4 regions of the Oceanobacillus sp. B139/18 genome follow, and region 1 is predicted to be linked to each of the others. Evidence: riboswitches for the same ligand, from Rfam matches in the RefSeq annotation. Region 1 holds a riboswitch; each other region holds the start of a gene.

Region 1 (4,822 bases):
GCCTGTGAATCAAGAACTTAAGGAGCGTATAGAAAAAATAAAAAAGGGAGGAAAACAAAAGTATCACGACAGCAATGCTGAAAAGGGCAAGCTTTTTGCTAGAGAAAGAATCCAGCTTCTTTTTGATTCTCATGAGACACTTGAGGATGGTTTATTTGCCAATGCGATGGATGAAGACCTGCCGGCAGACGGCGTGGTTACAGTAACAGGAAAAATAAACGGTCAGACAGTTTGTGCGATGGCAAATGATTCGACCGTCAAAGCAGGAAGCTGGGGACAGCGGACGGTGGAGAAAATTTTACGTATTCAAGAGACGGCTGAGAGGCTGGAGGTGCCCATGGTTTATCTGGTAGACTCTGCCGGTGCCCGAATTACAGATCAAATAGATATGTTCCCGGGAAGAAGAGGAGCGGGACGTATTTTCTATAATCAAATTAAGCTGTCAGGAAGAGTGCCGCAAATCTGCTTATTGTTTGGTCCATCCGCTGCCGGCGGTGCCTATATTCCGGCCTTTTGTGATATTGTTGTCATGGTTGATGGGAACGCATCGATGTATTTAGGTTCACCGCGAATGGCTGAAAAGGTCATTGGCGAAAAGGTTTCTTTAGAGGAAATGGGCGGAGCAAAGATGCACTGTACAACCTCAGGAGTAGGCGATGTTTTAGTAGATACCGAAGAAGAAGCGATTCAATTTGCACAGAAGTACTTAACGTATTTTCCTGCTAATTTTCGTGAGAAGCCAAAAAAAGCAGCATCTGTAGAACCAAAAAGCTTTGATAAGCCAATCAGCGAAATTATTCCAGAAAATCAAAATGCTGCTTTTGATATGTATGAACTGATTGACCGTACAATTGATGAAGGCAGTTTTTGTGAAATAAAAAAGCGGTTTGCTCCAGAATTAATTACTGGGCTGGCCCGTATCAACGGTCAAAGTATAGGAATCATTGCTAATCAGCCACGTGTAAAAGGAGGCGTTCTTTTTACGGATTCAGCAGATAAAGCAACAAAATTTATCCAATTATGTGATGCGTTTGAAATTCCGCTGCTGTTCTTAACGGATGTACCAGGATTTATGATTGGAACAAGAGTGGAGAAGCAGGGAATTATTCGCCATGGAGCCAAAATGCTGTTTGCAATGAGTGAGGTAACGGTACCTAAAATTTCTGTTATTGTCCGAAAGGCTTATGGAGCTGGTCTATACGCGATGTCAGGGCCGGCTTTCGATCCGGATTGCTGTTTAGCCTTTCCAAATGCACAGATTGCTGTTATGGGACCGGAAGCAGCAGTGAATGCAGTAGAAGCAAATAAAATCGCTCAGCTTCCAGAAGAAGAAAGGGAGGCATATATCGCAGAAAAGCAGGCCGCCTATAAAGAGAACATTGATATTTACCGCTTAGCTTCCGAAATGATTATTGATGATATCATTGATCCAGATCATCTTCGGAACGAGCTGACAAGACGTTTCACCATTTATCAGAATAAGAAAAAGCAATTTACCGAGAGAAAACATGGGGTTTACCCAGTGTAAACAAATAATGGAAACGCTTAGGCTAGAATGTGGTCTAAGCGTTTTTACTGAAAACAAAAAAACATTAATTCACCATAATTGTATTATGTAAACTAAATGATGAATTTTAAGGACACGATGAAAAAAGCTGCTCAATCGATTTAGCATCGTACTCTATAGCAGGAAAATATAATTACATGTGATAAAACAACCAGTCGCCGCTTACAGCAAAAAGATATCTGCTAATATTATCAATAGATTTTGATCAAGAAACGCTTCATTAAATTAAAATTTCCACTTGACATATTTTTTAGAATTCGATAACATATGAAGAAATCTTAAAAAACTAAATAATGTAATTCCTTATCAAGAGCCGGGGGAGGAACTGGTCCTATAATCCCGCAGCAACCATTACTGGAAACGCAGTAAAATGGTGCTAATTCCAGCAAGTTTTCACTTGAGAGATAAGGCAGTGTGTAAAGAAACCCTCTTCTCCTGGAAAAGGGGTTTTTTCATTTTTAAACAAGGGTAGGGAGGGAATAATTTCAAAGGGGCAAGCATGGCTTAAAACCGAGTAATTAGATAGGTAAAGTTTAATTATTATGGTGGCTGTAAGAAAATTAACGAGATGGATTTACAATTTGTATGATTTTATCGCAGCACAAATCAGTGGGCAAAGGAAACAGACCAGGTTCACGATGTCCTAGGACTGAAACTGGGACTGGGACTGCGATTACTCGTCCCATCGAAGAGCTTTTGCGATTAACCGTCCTATTATAAAGAGTTGTGCGTCGAAAAACCTTCACTAATTGAAGTTTCACTGTATGACAAACCAAAATTTTAAATGTATGAGGAGAGATTTCATTGACTAAAACAGATAGTTTATATCAAAAATCTTATTTTAACCGGATAACAGAATTAAAAGAATATGCACCGGAAGCGTTTCAAACTTTTTTTGCTTTTAACGATAAAGCATTAGCTGAGGGTGAATTATCAGTTAAATTAAAGGAATTAATTGCGGTAGCCGTAGCGCACATTACGGGGTGCCCGTACTGCATTGATTTACATGTGGGGAATGCTAAAAAAAATAACGCTGATAAAGAGGAAGTAACAGAGGCCATTTTTGTTGCAACAGCTCTAAAGGCTGGTTCAGCGGTTGCTCATGGTGTGAATGCGCTAAATGCGTTTGATGAAGAGGAAAAAGACGAGCTGTACAAAGCATCCTATTTTAATAGATTAACCGAATTTGGTGACATTGATGCGGATACATTCAAGGCATTTGCTGCTTTTGATCATAAATCTATCAAAGCAGGCAAATTGACCGAAAAGGAGAAAGAGCTTATCGCGGTGGCATCAGCACATACCACAGGCTGCCCGTATTGCATTGATCTGCATACGAAAAACGCCAAAAAAACAGGATCCAGCCTAGAGGAAATATCAGAAGCGATTTTTGTGGCAGCAGCTTTAAAAGCCGGGTCCGCAGTGGCACATAGTGTGAATGCCTTAAATGCTTTCGATGAATCTTAAGTAATCAGCAATTCAGAAGTAAGGGCCGATACCAAAATCAATGGCTGACTGCATCAAATGAGAGATAGTCAATTATAGATTTTGGTGAAGCGGTCAAGATGAAAATTTATGAGAAAAGGAGCTTATCGAAACGATGACAAAACAAATTCACCTGAATGGATTTATTCAAAATTCACCTTCCCCTCACTCGACAGGATTATGGAAGCATGAAAAGGACGAGGGGACAAAACATAATGACCTGTCATATTGGATAGAAACAGCAAAAATCCTGGAACGCGGTAAATTTGATGCCATGTTTATTGCTGATGTGCTTGGAACCTACAGTGTATATGAAAATAGTCATGAAGCAGCTGTCCGGCATGCTGTACAGCTTCCGGCTCATGATCCATTGATTCCGATTTCTGCTATGGCGGCTGTCACTGAAAATCTCGGCTTTGCGCCAACAATTTCTGCTACATATGCACAACCATACGCACTCGCAAGGCAGCTATCTACACTGGATCATTTAACGAATGGAAGAGTTGCCTGGAATGTGGTGACTTCTTATTTAGAAAGCGAGGCAGTCAATCTTGGCCTTTCCAGCCGTCTTCCTAAGGAACAGCGCTATGACCGTGCAGATGAATTTCTCGAAGTCGTTTATAAACTTTGGGAACACAGCTGGGATGACAATGCTGTTGTTCATGATGGCGCAAAGGATACATTTGCACAGCCGGATAAGGTTCGTTTGATTAATCATGAAGGTGAATTTTTCAATGTACCTGGTCCGCATTTGGTTGAACCTTCTCCGCAGCGTACGCCTGTTTTATTCCAAGCAGGAGCTTCACCAAAAGGAAGAGATTTTGCAGCGAAACATGCAGAGGCGGTTTTTACTAAAAATCATTCCTTGGATGCGTTAAAGGCCTATGTTGCAGATATTCGGAAACGAACAGAGGAACAGGGCAGAAATCGGCAAGATATATTTGTTTTTCCTATGATTTTGCCAATCATTGGGTCAACGGAAGAAGAAGCGCTGGCAAAGTATGAAGATTTAACAGACCACGTCAGCTACGAAGGAACTGCGTCTCTCCTTTCCGGCCATACAGGAATCGATTTTTCAAAATATAATCCGGATCAGTATATTGAAGATATACAGACAGAAGCAGTACAGGGAAATCTGGATATGTATACAAAAGATCCTAATAAGAAATGGACACTGCGGGAAGCTGTTAAAAATCATGGACTCGGCAATGGTACGGTGAAATTTATCGGAACACCTGAACAAATTGCAGATCGAATGGAAGAATGGGCATTTGAAGGTGACGTGGATGGTTTCAATATCGCGCAGACCTATTCTCCGGATACATTTCGGGAATTTGTGGATTTAGTTGTTCCTGAATTGCAAAAACGCGGCATTTACCGGACTGAATATGAAGGGAAGACGCTTAGAGAAAATATGTTTGGAAATGGAACACCCCATTTACCCGATAATCATCCTGCGCGAAAGCTTGGCAGCTTTCAGCCGAGATAACGGAGAAGTACATTTCCTGTTTTACTCGTATGTGCAAGGAGGTCAGAGATGAGTACAATTATGCTTTATACATGGATCGGTTTTGCAATATTTCTAGCTGTCATGCTGATCCTTGGTTACATAAGTGCTAAAAAAACGAAAAACATCAGTGATTTCGCTACAGGCGGCGGAAGTCTGGGACCCTATGTACTGGGCCTGTCCTTTGCTGCTACTTATCTAAGTGCAGCAACTTTTCTGGGTTACCCGGGATGGACTCATGACTGGGGATTGTCTAACCTCTG
Region 2 (4,822 bases), on a different contig from region 1:
GAAGTGCAAGCGCGTAGGTATACGGACGCCCAAATAAAATCGCATCTGCGCCAAGCGCCAGGGCTTTGATGACATCTGCTCCCCGGCGGATGCCGCTATCAAGCAGCAAGGGGAAATCTGGACCAACAGCTTCGCGTATAGCTGGTAATGCTTCCAGACTTGGTATGATTCCGTCCATTTGTCTGCCGCCATGATTGGAGACAATAATCCCGTCTATTCCGGCTTTTATTGCTTGTTTTGCATCTTCAGGATGAAGGATGCCTTTTAGAAAAATTGGCAGCTTCGTACGTTGACGTAATGCCGTTATATTGTCCCAATGAAGGGATGGGTGATGAAGGTTTTCAATAATTGATTCAACTTCATCCTGTCCATCCTTTAAGCCTTCTTGAAATGCAGGATCCTGGACATAGTTTGCTTTTCCATACCCTTTTTTCAATGGGGAGTACTGATGCCTCATATCATCTTCACGCCACCCGAGAATCATAGTATCCACGGTGACCACTATCGCTTCATATCCGGCTTTTTCTGCGCGTTCTGCCATACTGTAGGAAATAGCATCATTATTGGACCAGTATAATTGAAACCATTTTGGTCCATGAGGAACAGCTTCCGAGACTTCTTCGATAGATCTTGCTGTAACAGTGCTTTGAATGTATGGAATATTCATCGAAGCCGCAACATTTGCAATGGCAAAGTCAGGTTCTTCATGAACCATTTTTAAATGTCCTATCGGAGCGACCATTAATGGGGAAGCATATTCTTTTCCTAAAATACGTATAGATGTGTCCACTTCGGAGACATTACGTAAAAACCTGGGAATAATCGAATATTTCTCAAAGGCTTCTCTGTTTTTTCTTAACGTTTCTTCCCCGCCGGCACCAGAGCGGATGTGGCCAAATACTTCTGCCGGCAGGGCATGCTTTGCTGCAGCTTCAAGCTGTGCAGTGCCAATTGGAAAGGAATCTTGTATGGTTATATGCTCTAAGAAAGAGCTTTTCTTGGATGAGGTTGTCATATTTTTTCCTCCAATTAATCTTTTTTCAATCGTTCGGCGAGTCGGTTTCCAAGAGACTGAAGACCTTGAACGATAATAACGAGCATAATAACCGTAACGTACATGACGTCTGTTTCATAACGCAAGTGTCCAAATCGGTAAGCTAAGTCACCCAGGCCTCCAGCGCCGACTAATCCGGCCATAGCAGTTGCCCCGATAAGGCTGATTGTTGCGATGGTTAATGCAAGAACAATGGCTGGTCTCGCTTCACGCAGCATCACATTCCAAATAATTTGATGTGTCTTTACTCCCATCGCTCGATATGCTTCGATAACACCTTGGTTGACCTCTAACAGGGAGGATTCAATCAGTCTGGCGATATAAGGAGCTGCATTGACAACGAGCGGCACAATAACTCCTTTTACACCAATGGTTACACCTACAATCAATTTGGTGAAAGGAAGCATAAAGAATAAAAGAATAATAAATGGAATGGACCGGATGACGTTAATCAGCAGGTTTAAAGACTGATAAACAAACTTATTTTGCAAGGGTTGTCCCGGACGTGTCAAAACTAATAGAATAGCTAAAATAACGCCGATAATAACAGCGAAAAACAAAGAGATTAAAACCATTTGAAGAGTTTCTATTATGGCATCATAAAACTCTGAACCCCATTGATCAATAAATGCCTGCATGTTAATTCACCCCCAATTCTTCTACTTCTACGCCTTGTTCTTTTAAGAAGGAGAGAGAATGTTCTACTTGATGCTCACTGCCAATCAAATGAACGACAAGGTTGCCGACAATGCCATTTTTTAATTCGATAATATTGGCAGTCAGAATATTCGGCTCTACATAAAATTGCTGTGTTACCTTAGACAACAGCGGCTGACCTGTATTTTCACCAAGGAAGGTTAAACGAATTACTTTGCCTTCTAAATTCAATTCATCAATTAAACGATCCGATAATTTTCGTTGTGAAATGGTATTTAAGAACTTTTTAGTCGTCGGCTGTTTAGGTTTTGTAAATAGTTCTATCGTCGAACCTTGTTCAATGAGGTTTCCGTTTTCAATAACATAGACATAATCGCATATTTTTTGGATAACGTTCATTTCGTGCGTGATTAATAGTATTGTGATCCCAAGCTCTGCATTAATTTTTAATAATAGTTCGAGAATGGAATTTGTCGTTTCTGGGTCGAGTGCGCTGGTTGCCTCATCGCTCAGGAGGACCTGTGGCTCCTGTGACAGCGCCCTGGCAATAGCGACACGCTGCTTTTGACCGCCGGAAAGCTGGGAAGGATAAGCATCTTTTTTCTCAGATAAATCGACAATATCTAAGTATTTCATGACTCTTTCCTTAACCTCTGCCTTCGGTACGCCGAGTAATTTTAATGGAATCGCAATGTTATCATAGACACTGGCAGTCCTTAATAAATTAAAATGCTGAAAAATCATGCCGACCTTTTGTCTTGTTTGCCGGAGCTTTTCTTTTGACAGCTTCGTTAAGTCGGTTCCATCAATCCAAACCTTTCCTTTCGAAGGAGACTCCAGTAAATTGACACAGCGAATTAATGTACTTTTTCCTGCACCGCTGTAGCCGATTACGCCATGGATTTCTCCTTTATTGACAGAAATCGACACATCGTCCAGTGCAGTAACATCCTTTCCTTTTTTGGAGGGGAAAACTTTTGTGACATTCTCTAATTTGATCATCTGCTGTTTTTCCTGCCTTTCTATCATTATGCTGCAGTTGATAGGTAATATTGTTTGCAGCTGTCTTGTCAGAATCGATACAATTTCTAAAAAAGAGCCTCTCTAGGGTAAGAGAGGCTCGAAAATGTAATCTTATTTTCTGCTCTCATCTTTCAAGACGGGTGTCTTGCTGGAATTAGCACCTTTTTAAGGTTGCCGAGCTTCAACGGGCCAGTCCCTCAGCTGCTCTGGATAAGAGGTGTGGTAGCAATTGAATTGTATTCTTTAAAAGTATCTTATTTTACAAGTTTCGTCAATATTTATTTTTGAAACAGCTGCAGTTTCTCAATACGTCGAATAGCTTCACGAATACGATCCTCTTCTACGAGTAATCCGACGCGTATATAACCTTCTCCATTCTTTCCGAAACCATTCCCGGCTGCAACGGCTACATCCGCCTCTTGTAATAAATAATCAGCAAATGTTTCACTTGTAAATGCCGCTGGTACAGGGAGCCAGGCAAAGAAAGAGCCTTTCGGTGCAGTGACTTCCCAGCCGATACGTCTGCATTCTTCTATGAGAACATCTCTGCGCTGTTCATAGCGTTCCACAAGCGAGGTGACACAGCTTTGGTCCCCTAATAATGCTTCCGCAGCTGCCTTTTGAATAGCTGGGAAAAGACTGACAAATAAATGGTCCTGCAGAATATTAATCGCTTCGATCATATCTTTGTTGCCAGCAGCAAAACCGACTCGCCAGCCGGCCATATTATAGGTTTTGGAAAGGGTGTACAGCTCAACGCCGACATCTTTCGCTCCTTTTGTCTGTAGGAAGCTTATTGGCTGATAGCCGTCGAAACCGATGGCTCCATAAGCGAAATCATGAACAACACCGATATCATTTTCCTTCGCTAACGCAACGGTATCTTCAAAAAATTCTTTCGTTGCGACACCTCCGGTCGGGTTGTTTGGATAGTTGAGATATAATAGCTTGGCAAGTTTCTTTTGTTCCGGCGTCAGGGCAGCATAATCTGGTAAAAAATTGTTTTCCTCTAATAATGGAAACGTGTCATAAGTAACGTCTGCTAATGAAACACTGGACAAATAATCTGGATATCCAGGGTCTGGCAAGAGCATTAATTCGCCTTCATCCATAACAGCTAAAGGGAGTTCTACCAAGCCAATTTTACTTCCGAACAAAATAGCAATTTCTGAAGCAGGATCTAAATCGACATTATATTCTCTTTTATAAAACTGTGCTGCAGCCCCTTTTAATTCATCGGTACCGCGGAAAGGGGAATATTTATGGGCAGCCGGATTTTCGGCGCTTTCCTGAAGTGTACGGATAATATGCGGCGGTGTCGGCTGATCCGGGTTGCCTTGTCCGAGATTGATAATATCTCTTCCTTCTTCCAGGGCTGCAGCGACTTTGCCGGCAAGGGATGCAAAAAATTGAGCAGGAAGCTTTTCTACACGACGGGATAACTTCATCATCTATCGACCTCTTTATACTAGTTTGTGAATTTTATAATTACATCTAATAGTATAAGTTTGCAGTGCGATTGTCTATAAAAAATATGAGAAAACAGCAAAACAAGGCAGGATGGGAATTTTTTCCGTGTCTCTTATTCATCCCTTTTTCCGTTGCATTTCATATGTGAAAGTAGTAAGATAGAAATCGTGTCAAATTATGTTAAATAATTAGATAATTCCAAGAATTATTTGGTTTGGAGGTAGGAGGAATAAAAATGAATACCAAACTGCGTATAGGAAATTATTTAGCAATTGCATTTATGTTATTTGCTTTATTTTTTGGAGCGGGGAACCTGATTTTCCCGGCACAGCTCGGACAATTATCAGGAGATAATATTACCCCGGCTACGATTGGCTTTTTAATCACTGGAGTAGGGTTGCCTTTTCTGGGTATTATGGCAATGGGCTTCTCTGGAAAAAATAATCTGCAGGAGCTTGCCAGCCGTGTCCATCCTGTTTATGGTCTTGGGTTTACGGCGTTACTTTACTTAACAATCGGACCATTCTTTGCAGCTCCAAGAACAGGAACAGTGGCTTATGAGGTTGGTATTGGTCCATATGTAAGCGAAGGATCTCAATCAACGGTTCTCTTGATTTT
Region 3 (4,822 bases), on a different contig from region 1:
CCATTTCTTTTTCGTCATTTTCATCATCACACCTACGTGTTCTTTTCTTCTAGTTTATGTTGGAACAAATAAAATTACCTAAGAATACGAAAAGGAAATTAAATTTGTTATATGTGTATTTGCAAAATGGATTGGTAAAGTTTCATAGAATATATGCGTCTTCTTATAGTCTTATTTTAATCAAGGATAATCAATACTAAACAGATTAAATGAAAAACGCCTTCTAATTTTTAAGCTAGAAGACGTAACCACATTATAGTATAACATAAAACGAAACATCAATCAGTGGGAGTGTTGTTTTTCTCCATGATAAAATTACCCGCCTTTCTTAACAATAAAACATGGAAATGTTCTATAAAAGAAAGGCGGGGAAGGATGTTATTTTTGTATTTAACGTCCGGAGCTGCGTAATTCAAGAGCAAATTGCGCCGGCTGAACGGTCGAAAGAATAAACACTTCAGATGATACTTCAGGAGCAGAAGCTGTGAATAAAATCGTGCCCTGATAAGCTGCGTTTTCTTCTGGTGTCTGTTTACCTTCCTGCAGCCATATTGCATCAGCTCCTGTTAATATATCTGTTGTCACTTCATCGATATCTGCCGCAGGAATTACCTCATAGCCTAATTTATAGAGAGGAACAATTTCTTCGTCCGCGATGCCGACAGTAATAATCCGCTTTTTGCGGACACCTTCGCTGCGGTCAAATGGGGATTGAAGTAAATTTTGCACTGCTATTTCCTCGGCTGATTTTTGATTGCCCTGTGATTTTCCTGTTGCTTTATCAATGGCTTGATCCAAGTCAGCTACAATATCGTCAAATGACTCTAAACCAATGGATAAACGGACCAATTCTTCCGTTGTACCGCTTTTTGCCAAGTCCTCATCTGTCAATTGCTGATGGGTTGTAGAAGCAGGGTGGATAATAAGCGATTTGGCATCCCCCACATTGGCGACATGAGACCAGAGCTGCACATTATCGATTAGAGTACGGCCTGCTTCTCGTCCGCCTTCAATACCAAATGTAATAACTGACCCAAAACCGCCCTTTAAGTATTTTTTAGCAAGCTGATGGGAGGGATGTGATTCCAGCCCCGGGTAGTTGATCCATTCTACAGCAGGGTGATTTTCCAGGTAAGCTGCTATTTTTTCTGCATTTTCGCTATGCTTCCTGATGCGTAAGTGTAAAGTTTCCAGGCCTTGCAGTAATAAAAAGGCATTTTGCGGACTAAGCGCAGGTCCGATGTCACGTAATAATTGGACGCGCAGCTTGGTAATGAATGCAGCAGGACCTAAATCCGCATATTTTAAGCCATTATAGCTCTCATCCGGCTCGATAAAATCAGGGAATTTATCATTATTCCAATCAAATCTGCCGCTGTCGACAACGACACCGCCGATGGTTGTGCCATGTCCGCCAATCCATTTCGTGGCGGAGTGAACCACAATATCCGCACCCCAGGTTAACGGCTTGGCAAAATAAGGGGCAAATGTATTATCAATAATTAAAGGAATGCGATGATTATGAGCAATATCAGCCACCGTTTCGACATCAAAAACATATAAACTTGGATTAGTGATGATTTCTCCAAAAATTGCTTTTGTTTTATCTGTAATTGCAGCCTCAATAGCATCCGGGTCAGTTCCATCTACAAATTTTACATTGATTCCATAACGGGGGAGCGTGTTGGCAAATAAGTTATACGTCCCGCCATATAGATTGCTGTCCGCGATAATCTCATCACCGGCACGGGTGATATTTAAAATCGCCATCGTAATAGCTGCCATCCCGGAAGCTAGACCTAAAGCACCGACTCCGTCTTCTAATTGTGCAATCCGCTGCTCAAATGTATCTACCGTCGGATTCATAATTCGAGTATAGATATTACCTGGCTCTGCTAATCCAAATAAGTTTTGTGCATGCTCTGTATCACGAAAAACATAAGAGGTTGTTTGATAGATTGGAACAGCACGTGCTCCGGTTGTCGGGTCTGGAACCTGCCCCCCGTGTAACAAAATCGTTTCGTCTTGCTGTACTGGATAGTTTGACATTGTATTTCCTCCCTTTTTATTGAAAACACTCTTTTACCTGAAAAAAGCTCTCTTCTATAATGAAGAGAGCTCTGATAACTGACTTAGAACCCTCTCTTATCTTTCAGATGATATATCTGTAGGATGGAGCACCTGAATGTTCAAGTTGCCGGGCTTCACAGGGCCTATTCCCTCCGCCGCTCTTCATAAGAGATTCTGCTAAATATTTTGAAATTACTTGCGAGTATATAGTTTTACAGGTTAAAAGTCAAGTGTTTTACTAGGGATTAATAGATGAAATAAAGTGAATCTTCCTTCAGCGGGGATTTCTTTCATCCTTACTGAAGGAATTATCACAAAAGTATGACCTAAAGGCCTTTGGACGAACCGGGCCGTTACTGGCTGAAAACTATGCCTTTCTTCTTTTTCTCCGCGGTGCATCCCGGTAAATACTGGCCATATAGATAATAAGTGCAGCCCAAATCAAAGCAAAGGTAATCATATGATGTACCGTAAAGGTTTCATTATATAGAAATACCCCCAGAAAGAACATAATTGTCGGTGCCACATATTGTAAAAAGCCAACCATTGCCAATGGAATCCGTTTGGCCCCTGCAGCAAACAGCAGTAAAGGTATTGCTGTAACACCCCCCGCGCCTATAAGTAAAAGATTGTCCGATGTAAACAAAGGAGAAAAAGTAAAAGATCCTTCTGACGGAACAAATAGTAAATACAATAGAGCAATCGGAGCCACTACAAGTGTTTCAATAGTAAGTCCATACATTGCATGCAGATGGAGTGTTTTTTTAATCAATCCATAAAAGCCAAAGGTGATGGCCAATAACAGCGAAATCCAAGGGAACACACCATAGCTCAGTGTTAAATAAAGTACGCCGATACCGGCAAGGATGAACGATAAGACCTGTCCTTTCGTTGTCTTTTCTTTCAATACAAATACCGCTAATAAAATGCTGATCAAAGGATTGATATAGTACCCTAAGCTGGCCTGCAGCACATGTCCATGCTGAACCGAAAAAATAAATAGAAACCAGTTAATAGATATAACGATGGAAGCTGTAATGATAGCGATGGTTTTCTTTTTATCTTTTTTCAGCTCGTGGACCGTTTCAATCAGTTCACGCCAATTACCTGTCACCAGTACTAAAAAAATCATGAAAATTAAGCTCCAGACAATCCGGTGGGCTAGTACTTCGCCAGCTGGAACATGTTCAAGAAACTTCCAATAGATTGGAAAGATTCCCCATAATAAATAAGCAGCAAAGGTAATAACCGCTCCCTGTTGTAAAGATTTATCCTCCATTATCCATTCCTGCCTTCTGAAAAAATTAAACTAAAACCAATATTAAAACTTTATGAGGCAGGAAGCAATAACTTTTAAATAATGTATTCCGTAAAACGAAGCTTCATGGAGCGGGAGCTTTGTTTTCTTTGTACGAAATATTAGATATTTTTTTGAGCCGGAAACATTTCCAACAGCACAGGAATACTTTATCATAAAGAGAGAGACTTATCTGAATTATTACCTTTATCAGGATCGGGGAGAATATAAATGAGCAAAAAGTTTAAACATATGGAAACAGCAATGATTCACGAAGGGTACGATTCCAAAGAGCTGCTTGGCAGTTTAACACCGCCCATTTTTCAAACATCTACATTTACCTTTGACACAGCGGAGCAGGGGGAGGCACGTTTTGCCGGAGAGGAAGAAGGACATGTCTATACGCGTGTCAGTAATCCGACCGTGCAAATACTGGAACAAAAGCTGGCCGCATTGGAAAAGGCTGAAAAAGGACTGGCATTTGCCTCGGGGATGGCTGCCATATCTGCCGTTTTGATTGCACTCACCAAAGCAAATGACCATATTATTTGCTCGTCCGGACTATACGGCTGTACCTTTGGACTGTTGTCGATGATGGATAAAAAATATAATATCCAGACAGATTATATAGCTATGACAGATGCGGAAAGTATAGAGGGAAAAATCAGGCCAGAAACAAAGGTATTTTATATTGAGACGCCGATTAACCCGACAATGGAAGTAATTGATTTGAAATTAGTGATTGATATTGCTAAGCGGCATAATATTTTAGTTGTGGTGGATAATACATTTTCTACACCGTACCTGCAGCGTCCGTTGGAATTGGGGGCAGATGTGGTAGTGCATAGCGCGACAAAATATTTAAGCGGTCATGGTGATGTGATTGCGGGCATCGCCGCAGGAAATAACGAATTAATGGAGCAAATCGCAGCAACGACGCAAAAGGATATTGGCGGTGTGCTTTCGCCGTTTGATGCCTGGCTGGTTGTTCGCGGAATGAAGACATTGCCGCTCCGAATGGATAAACATTCGGATAATGCCCTGCAAATTACAGAAAAACTAAAGCAGCATCCAAAGATTAAGCATGTATTTTATCCGGGTGATCCGGATGCGGAAGGCTATTCAATTATGAAAAAACAAATGAAATCTGGCGGAGGCACCTTATCTTTTGAGATAGACGGCGGAAAGAAAGAAGCGCAGACTTTTCTGAATAAACTTCAATTTATAAACATCGCTGTCAGTCTTGGAGATACAGAAACATTGATTCAGCATCCGGCAACCATGACACATGCTGTGATTCCTGATGAACAACGCCGGAAAATGGGAATAACAGACGCTCTGATTCGGTTATCTGTCGGAATAGAGGCATGGCAGGATATTTGGGAGGACTTGGAGCAGGCGCTGACATAATTAAAATAGGGGATTCAGTTATTTGCCGGAAAAAGAACGTTTTAT
Region 4 (4,822 bases), on a different contig from region 1:
CCGATAAAAAATAAAATCCCTATTACAATTTGAATCAACATGAAAGTACAACCCCATTTTTAACGATAAATCAGTTCTCTGCGCCACATGCAAAACTTTCTCTCTCTGTAAAAGTCCGCCTGTTTGTATGGATGTCCCATTATCCATAGCGAGATTAAAACAGATTTATACAATTACTTATTCCAGTTATGACTGGAACATCTGTTACTGCTCCCATTGTCAAATCAACAACGTGGAAATTACTTAGAATAGCATTTCTGTTTATCTCTTTATGTTATTACTATCCTTAAGTAACCAGCTTATTTATTCTACCATAAAAAGATGCGTATCTGTAGAGGATAAAAAGAAATAAATCTACATTCAAACTTATTATCCACATCAAACAAATGACTTAGAATATATGCCTACAATTAGGAGATTACGATAGGAATAACAAGTCTTTCTCCTTCATTCAGTACTAAAATCAACTCATTTAGAACTGCCTTTCCAGATAATATTTCCTTTGATATACTTTAATCAATATGACTGAGTTGGAGGAATACAAATGATTGAATCATATAAAGGAATAACCCCGTCTATTGATTCTGCCGCATTCATTGCCAAAAATGCAGTAATCAACGGAGACGTGACGATTGAAGAAGAAGCAAGTATTTGGTTTCATACGGTGATTCGCGGTGATGTAGCACCGACAAAAATAGGTAAGCGTACCAATGTCCAGGATCTCTCTATGCTGCATCAAAGTCCTGATATGCCGTTAATTCTTGAAGATGATGTCACTGTTGGACACCAAGTCACCTTGCATTCAGCAATTATACGCCATCATGCGCTGATTGGCATGGGGTCCATTATTTTAGATGGCGCAGAGATCGGGGAGCATGCTTTTGTCGGCGCAGGAAGTCTGGTGCCGCCGGGCAAAAAAATACCGCCCCGCACATTAGCTATGGGTAGGCCGGCTAAAGTGGTTCGTGAATTAACCGATAAAGACTATCAAGAAATGGACCGCATCCGTAAATCCTATGTGGAAAAAGGACAATATTATTTAAAAGAAACAAACATGGGCGGAAATGAGTAAAACCATCCTATTCCAAAGAAAAACGTCAGGCATCTTCAAACACCTGACGTTTTTTTATTTTGCAGTCAACGCTTTTAATTCTTCGACTTTATCTGTTTTTTCCCATGGGAATGTAATATCTGTACGTCCGAAATGGCCGTAAGCAGCTGTGTTTTTAAAGATTGGCCTTCTTAAATCAAGCATGCGGATAATACCTGCCGGACGCAAATCAAAAAGCTCCCGGACTGCTTCCACTAATCTCTCTTCACTGACTTCCCCTGTACCGAACGTATTGATTGAGATAGAAACGGGCTGTGCAACGCCAATCGCATAAGCCAGCTGAACCTCACAAGAATCAGCAAGACCTGCAGCAACAATATTTTTAGCAACATAACGGGCCGCGTATGCAGCAGAACGATCCACTTTCGTTGCATCTTTACCGCTAAAAGCGCCGCCGCCATGTCTGGCATAGCCTCCATAAGTGTCTACAATAATCTTTCTTCCGGTCAAGCCGACATCGCCTTGCGGACCGCCTAAAACAAAGCGCCCGGTCGGGTTAATATAGTACTTTGTTTTTTCATCCAGTAATTCACCGGGTACAACAGCTTCGACAACATGTTTAATAATATCCGCTTCGATTTGTTCATTCGTAATATCCGGATGATGCTGCGCGGAAATGACAACCGTATCTACACGCAGCGGCTGGTTATCTTCACCGTATTCAACGGTTACCTGTGTTTTCCCGTCTGGACGCAGATAGCCGATAATCTCTTCCTTCCGGACATCTGCTAATCTTTTGGATAAACGGTGTGCTAAAGAAATTGGTAAAGGCATCAGCTCTTCAGTTTCATTACATGCATAACCAAACATTAATCCCTGGTCACCGGCACCAATTGCCTCGATTTCTTCTTCGCTTTCTTGTCCTTGTCTTGCTTCCAGCGCAACATCCACACCGCCGGCAATATCAGGAGACTGCTCATCAATAGCAGTCAATACAGCACATGTTTCTGAATCAAAACCATATTTTGCCCGTGTATAGCCAATTCCTTGTACTGTTTCACGTACAATTGCAGGAATATCTACATATGTACTTGTAGAAATCTCTCCGGCAACTAAAACAATTCCAGTTGTAACCGTAGTTTCACAAGCTACTCTGGCATTCGGATCCTTCGAGAGAATCTCATCCAGAATAGCGTCTGAAATTTGGTCAGACATCTTATCCGGATGCCCTTCAGTAACTGACTCAGAAGTAAATAAACGACGATTTGCAGCCATAAGGCTAACTCCCCTTCTCCAATAATGTTACGGAACTCTATTTCAATATAAATTTATCATTCCACCCAATGTGGTTTCATTTTTTAGAGGATATTTAAAAAGTCTCCTAAAAACAAAAAAACCTCTCCTTCAAAATATATGAGGAAAGGAAAACTTATTGGCCTTTCGCTCTTATTGTTCAAGGAATGATCCTTGCATCAGGTTAGCACCTTTCACTTCAAGTGAGGTTGCTGGGCTTCATCGGGACTGTCCCTCCACCATCTCCAAATAAGAGTATCCGTTCAATATTTAGATTAACGAAACAAGCCTCTCCTGTCAACCTTATTATCATTTGTGACAGAAAAAATAATTTTTCATAAATTAGTATGGACTATTATATTTAATGTGTTATACTAATAAACATATTTCAAGATAAAATCAATTCTAAACCATTAATTAAGGAGTGAATAATTGCTTTATGAAAATATTGCGGAGAAGTATACTGGAGGAGCTCACTTTAACTAATATTTACAGCAACTATTCTGTTGGCCAGCTTATTGAAAAAATTATTCATCGTGATGAAGCAAAATTAACATCTACTGGCGCGGTCCGTGCCACCACTGGAAAATACACGGGACGTTCTCCAAAAGATAAATTTATTGTAAAAGATGCTTTGTCAGCGGATAAGGTAGACTGGGGAAATGTTAATCAGCCTATTGAAGAGGAAGTCTTTAATCAGCTGCTGGGCAAAGTGATTGCCTATCTAGATAACCAAGAGGAAATTTTTCACCTGCAAGCTTATGCGGGTGCGGATGAAAAATACAAACTGCCTATTCAGGTAATCAATGAATACGCTTGGCATAATTTATTCGCAAGACAATTATTTATTCCTGTTGAAAAAGACATGGAGCAATTACATGAAGCTGATTTTACAGTAATCTCCGCTCCCGGTTTTAAAGCAGACCCGGAAGTTGACGGTACAAACTCCGAGGCTTTTGTTCTCATTTCCTTTGAACAGCGCATTGTGCTTATCGGCGGAACAGAATATGCTGGAGAGATAAAAAAATCTATCTTCTCTGTAGCTAATTTCCTGCTCCCTGAGCAAAATGTTCTGTCCATGCATTGCTCCTCTAACGTTGGAGATGAAGGCGATGTTGCTTTATTTTTCGGGTTATCCGGAACTGGAAAGACCACACTTTCAGCTGACATTGACAGAAGATTAATCGGTGATGATGAGCATGGCTGGAGTGACGAGGGTGTCTTTAATATTGAAGGCGGCTGCTATGCAAAATGCATTAATTTATCCGCAGAAAAAGAACCGCAAATCTTTGATGCGATCCGCTACGGATCTGTTCTGGAAAATGTCGCCTTGGATGAAGATACACGCGTCCCGGATTATGATGATACTTCGTTAACAGAAAATACACGGGCAGCTTATCCATTAGAAAATATTGATAACAGCTTAGAGCCAAGTGTGGCTGGACATCCAAATACAATTATTTTCCTGACCGCAGATGCTTCCGGTACTTTGCCGCCAATCAGTAAATTGACAAAAGAGCAGGCAATGTATCATTTCTTAAGCGGATACACGAGCAAACTGGCTGGTACAGAACGTGGTGTAACTAAGCCTGTAGCTACATTCTCAGCATGCTTCGGATCTCCGTTTTTACCATTAAATCCATCTGTCTATGCAGAAATGCTCGGAGAAAAAATTGATAAATTTGATGCAAATGTATTTCTGATTAATACTGGCTGGACCGGCGGCATGTTCGGTGTGGGAACGAGAATGAAATTATCCTACACGCGTGCGATGGTGCATTCCGCTTTAATCGGCGAGTTAAATGACGCGGAAACAACAACAGATGAAATTTTCGGATTGGCTATTCCAAAATCCATTCCAGGTGTTCCTGATGAAGTGCTTGTTCCTAAAAATGCTTGGGCGGATAAGGAAAGTTATGAATTGGAAGCTAAAAAATTAGCTGGAAAATTTCATATGAATTTCGAGAAATTCACGGAAGTCAGCGAAACAATTCAACAGGCTGGTCCGCTGTATCGTCCAGTATAATCAAACAGCTTCTCCAAAATAGCATATTCACGCGTTAAAAGGGTAAACTCCAATTTGGATTTACTCTTTTTTCTTGCTGCTCTTTCCTTTTCACCTCACAAAATCTCCAAATTCTAGGCGTTCACACAATCATCCCGCGAAACATATATTTATAGAAGATATTCAAGAACAGTTTTTTGAGAAAGGAAGGAAGAAGAAAATGAGAAAGCTTGCTTGTTTCATTCTATTGATTTGTTCTCTGCTTCTCATTAGTGCCTGTAATCAAAATAAAATGACCCAGATAGACCTTGCAGAAGTCACACGATCTATTTTTTATGCACCGCAATATGTTGCTTTAGAAAAAGGCTTTTTCGAAGAAGAAGGACTGGAGGTTGATTTGCAAACAACATGGGGCGGCGATACGACAATGACAGCACTGTTATCTGACAGCGCAGATATTGCGCTGGTCGGCT

What was found. A riboswitch is a leader RNA that binds a small molecule or an ion and turns the genes downstream of it on or off. The one in region 1 is predicted to bind S-adenosylmethionine.
Region 2: it holds a riboswitch for S-adenosylmethionine, as region 1 does, so the genes downstream of both, ACZSMY_RS22730 (methionine ABC transporter ATP-binding protein) here and ACZSMY_RS05595 (carboxymuconolactone decarboxylase family protein) in region 1, are expected to answer to the same signal.
Region 3: it holds a riboswitch for S-adenosylmethionine, as region 1 does, so the genes downstream of both, ACZSMY_RS15470 (O-acetylhomoserine aminocarboxypropyltransferase/cysteine synthase family protein) here and ACZSMY_RS05595 (carboxymuconolactone decarboxylase family protein) in region 1, are expected to answer to the same signal.
Region 4: it holds a riboswitch for S-adenosylmethionine, as region 1 does, so the genes downstream of both, metK (methionine adenosyltransferase) here and ACZSMY_RS05595 (carboxymuconolactone decarboxylase family protein) in region 1, are expected to answer to the same signal.

The regions. Positions count from the first base shown of each region.
Region 1 is NZ_JBVFXI010000001.1:1,141,870-1,146,691, reverse strand. It holds gene ACZSMY_RS05600 (acyl-CoA carboxylase subunit beta) at 1-1,528, shown strand, start outside; SAM riboswitch class I at 1,868-1,978, shown strand; gene ACZSMY_RS05595 (carboxymuconolactone decarboxylase family protein) at 2,366-3,034, shown strand; gene ACZSMY_RS05590 (LLM class flavin-dependent oxidoreductase) at 3,168-4,541, shown strand; gene ACZSMY_RS05585 (sodium:solute symporter family protein) at 4,590-4,822, shown strand, end outside.
Region 2 is NZ_JBVFXI010000016.1:3,682-8,503, reverse strand. It holds gene ACZSMY_RS22740 (alpha-hydroxy-acid oxidizing protein) at 1-1,015, opposite strand, end outside; gene ACZSMY_RS22735 (methionine ABC transporter permease) at 1,030-1,698, opposite strand; gene ACZSMY_RS22730 (methionine ABC transporter ATP-binding protein) at 1,694-2,713, opposite strand; SAM riboswitch class I at 2,856-2,951, opposite strand; gene ACZSMY_RS22725 (aminotransferase class I/II-fold pyridoxal phosphate-dependent enzyme) at 3,013-4,182, opposite strand; gene brnQ (branched-chain amino acid transport system II carrier protein) at 4,440-4,822, shown strand, end outside.
Region 3 is NZ_JBVFXI010000005.1:107,957-112,778, reverse strand. It holds gene ACZSMY_RS15475 (SGNH/GDSL hydrolase family protein) at 1-18, opposite strand, end outside; gene ACZSMY_RS15470 (O-acetylhomoserine aminocarboxypropyltransferase/cysteine synthase family protein) at 391-2,049, opposite strand; SAM riboswitch class I at 2,143-2,241, opposite strand; gene rarD (EamA family transporter RarD) at 2,438-3,349, opposite strand; gene megL (methionine gamma-lyase) at 3,599-4,777, shown strand.
Region 4 is NZ_JBVFXI010000003.1:5,600-10,421, forward strand. It holds gene ACZSMY_RS10465 (hypothetical protein) at 1-41, opposite strand, end outside; gene ACZSMY_RS10470 (gamma carbonic anhydrase) at 545-1,072, shown strand; gene metK (methionine adenosyltransferase) at 1,127-2,326, opposite strand; SAM riboswitch class I at 2,495-2,600, opposite strand; gene pckA (phosphoenolpyruvate carboxykinase (ATP)) at 2,784-4,370, shown strand; gene ACZSMY_RS10485 (ABC transporter substrate-binding protein) at 4,570-4,822, shown strand, end outside.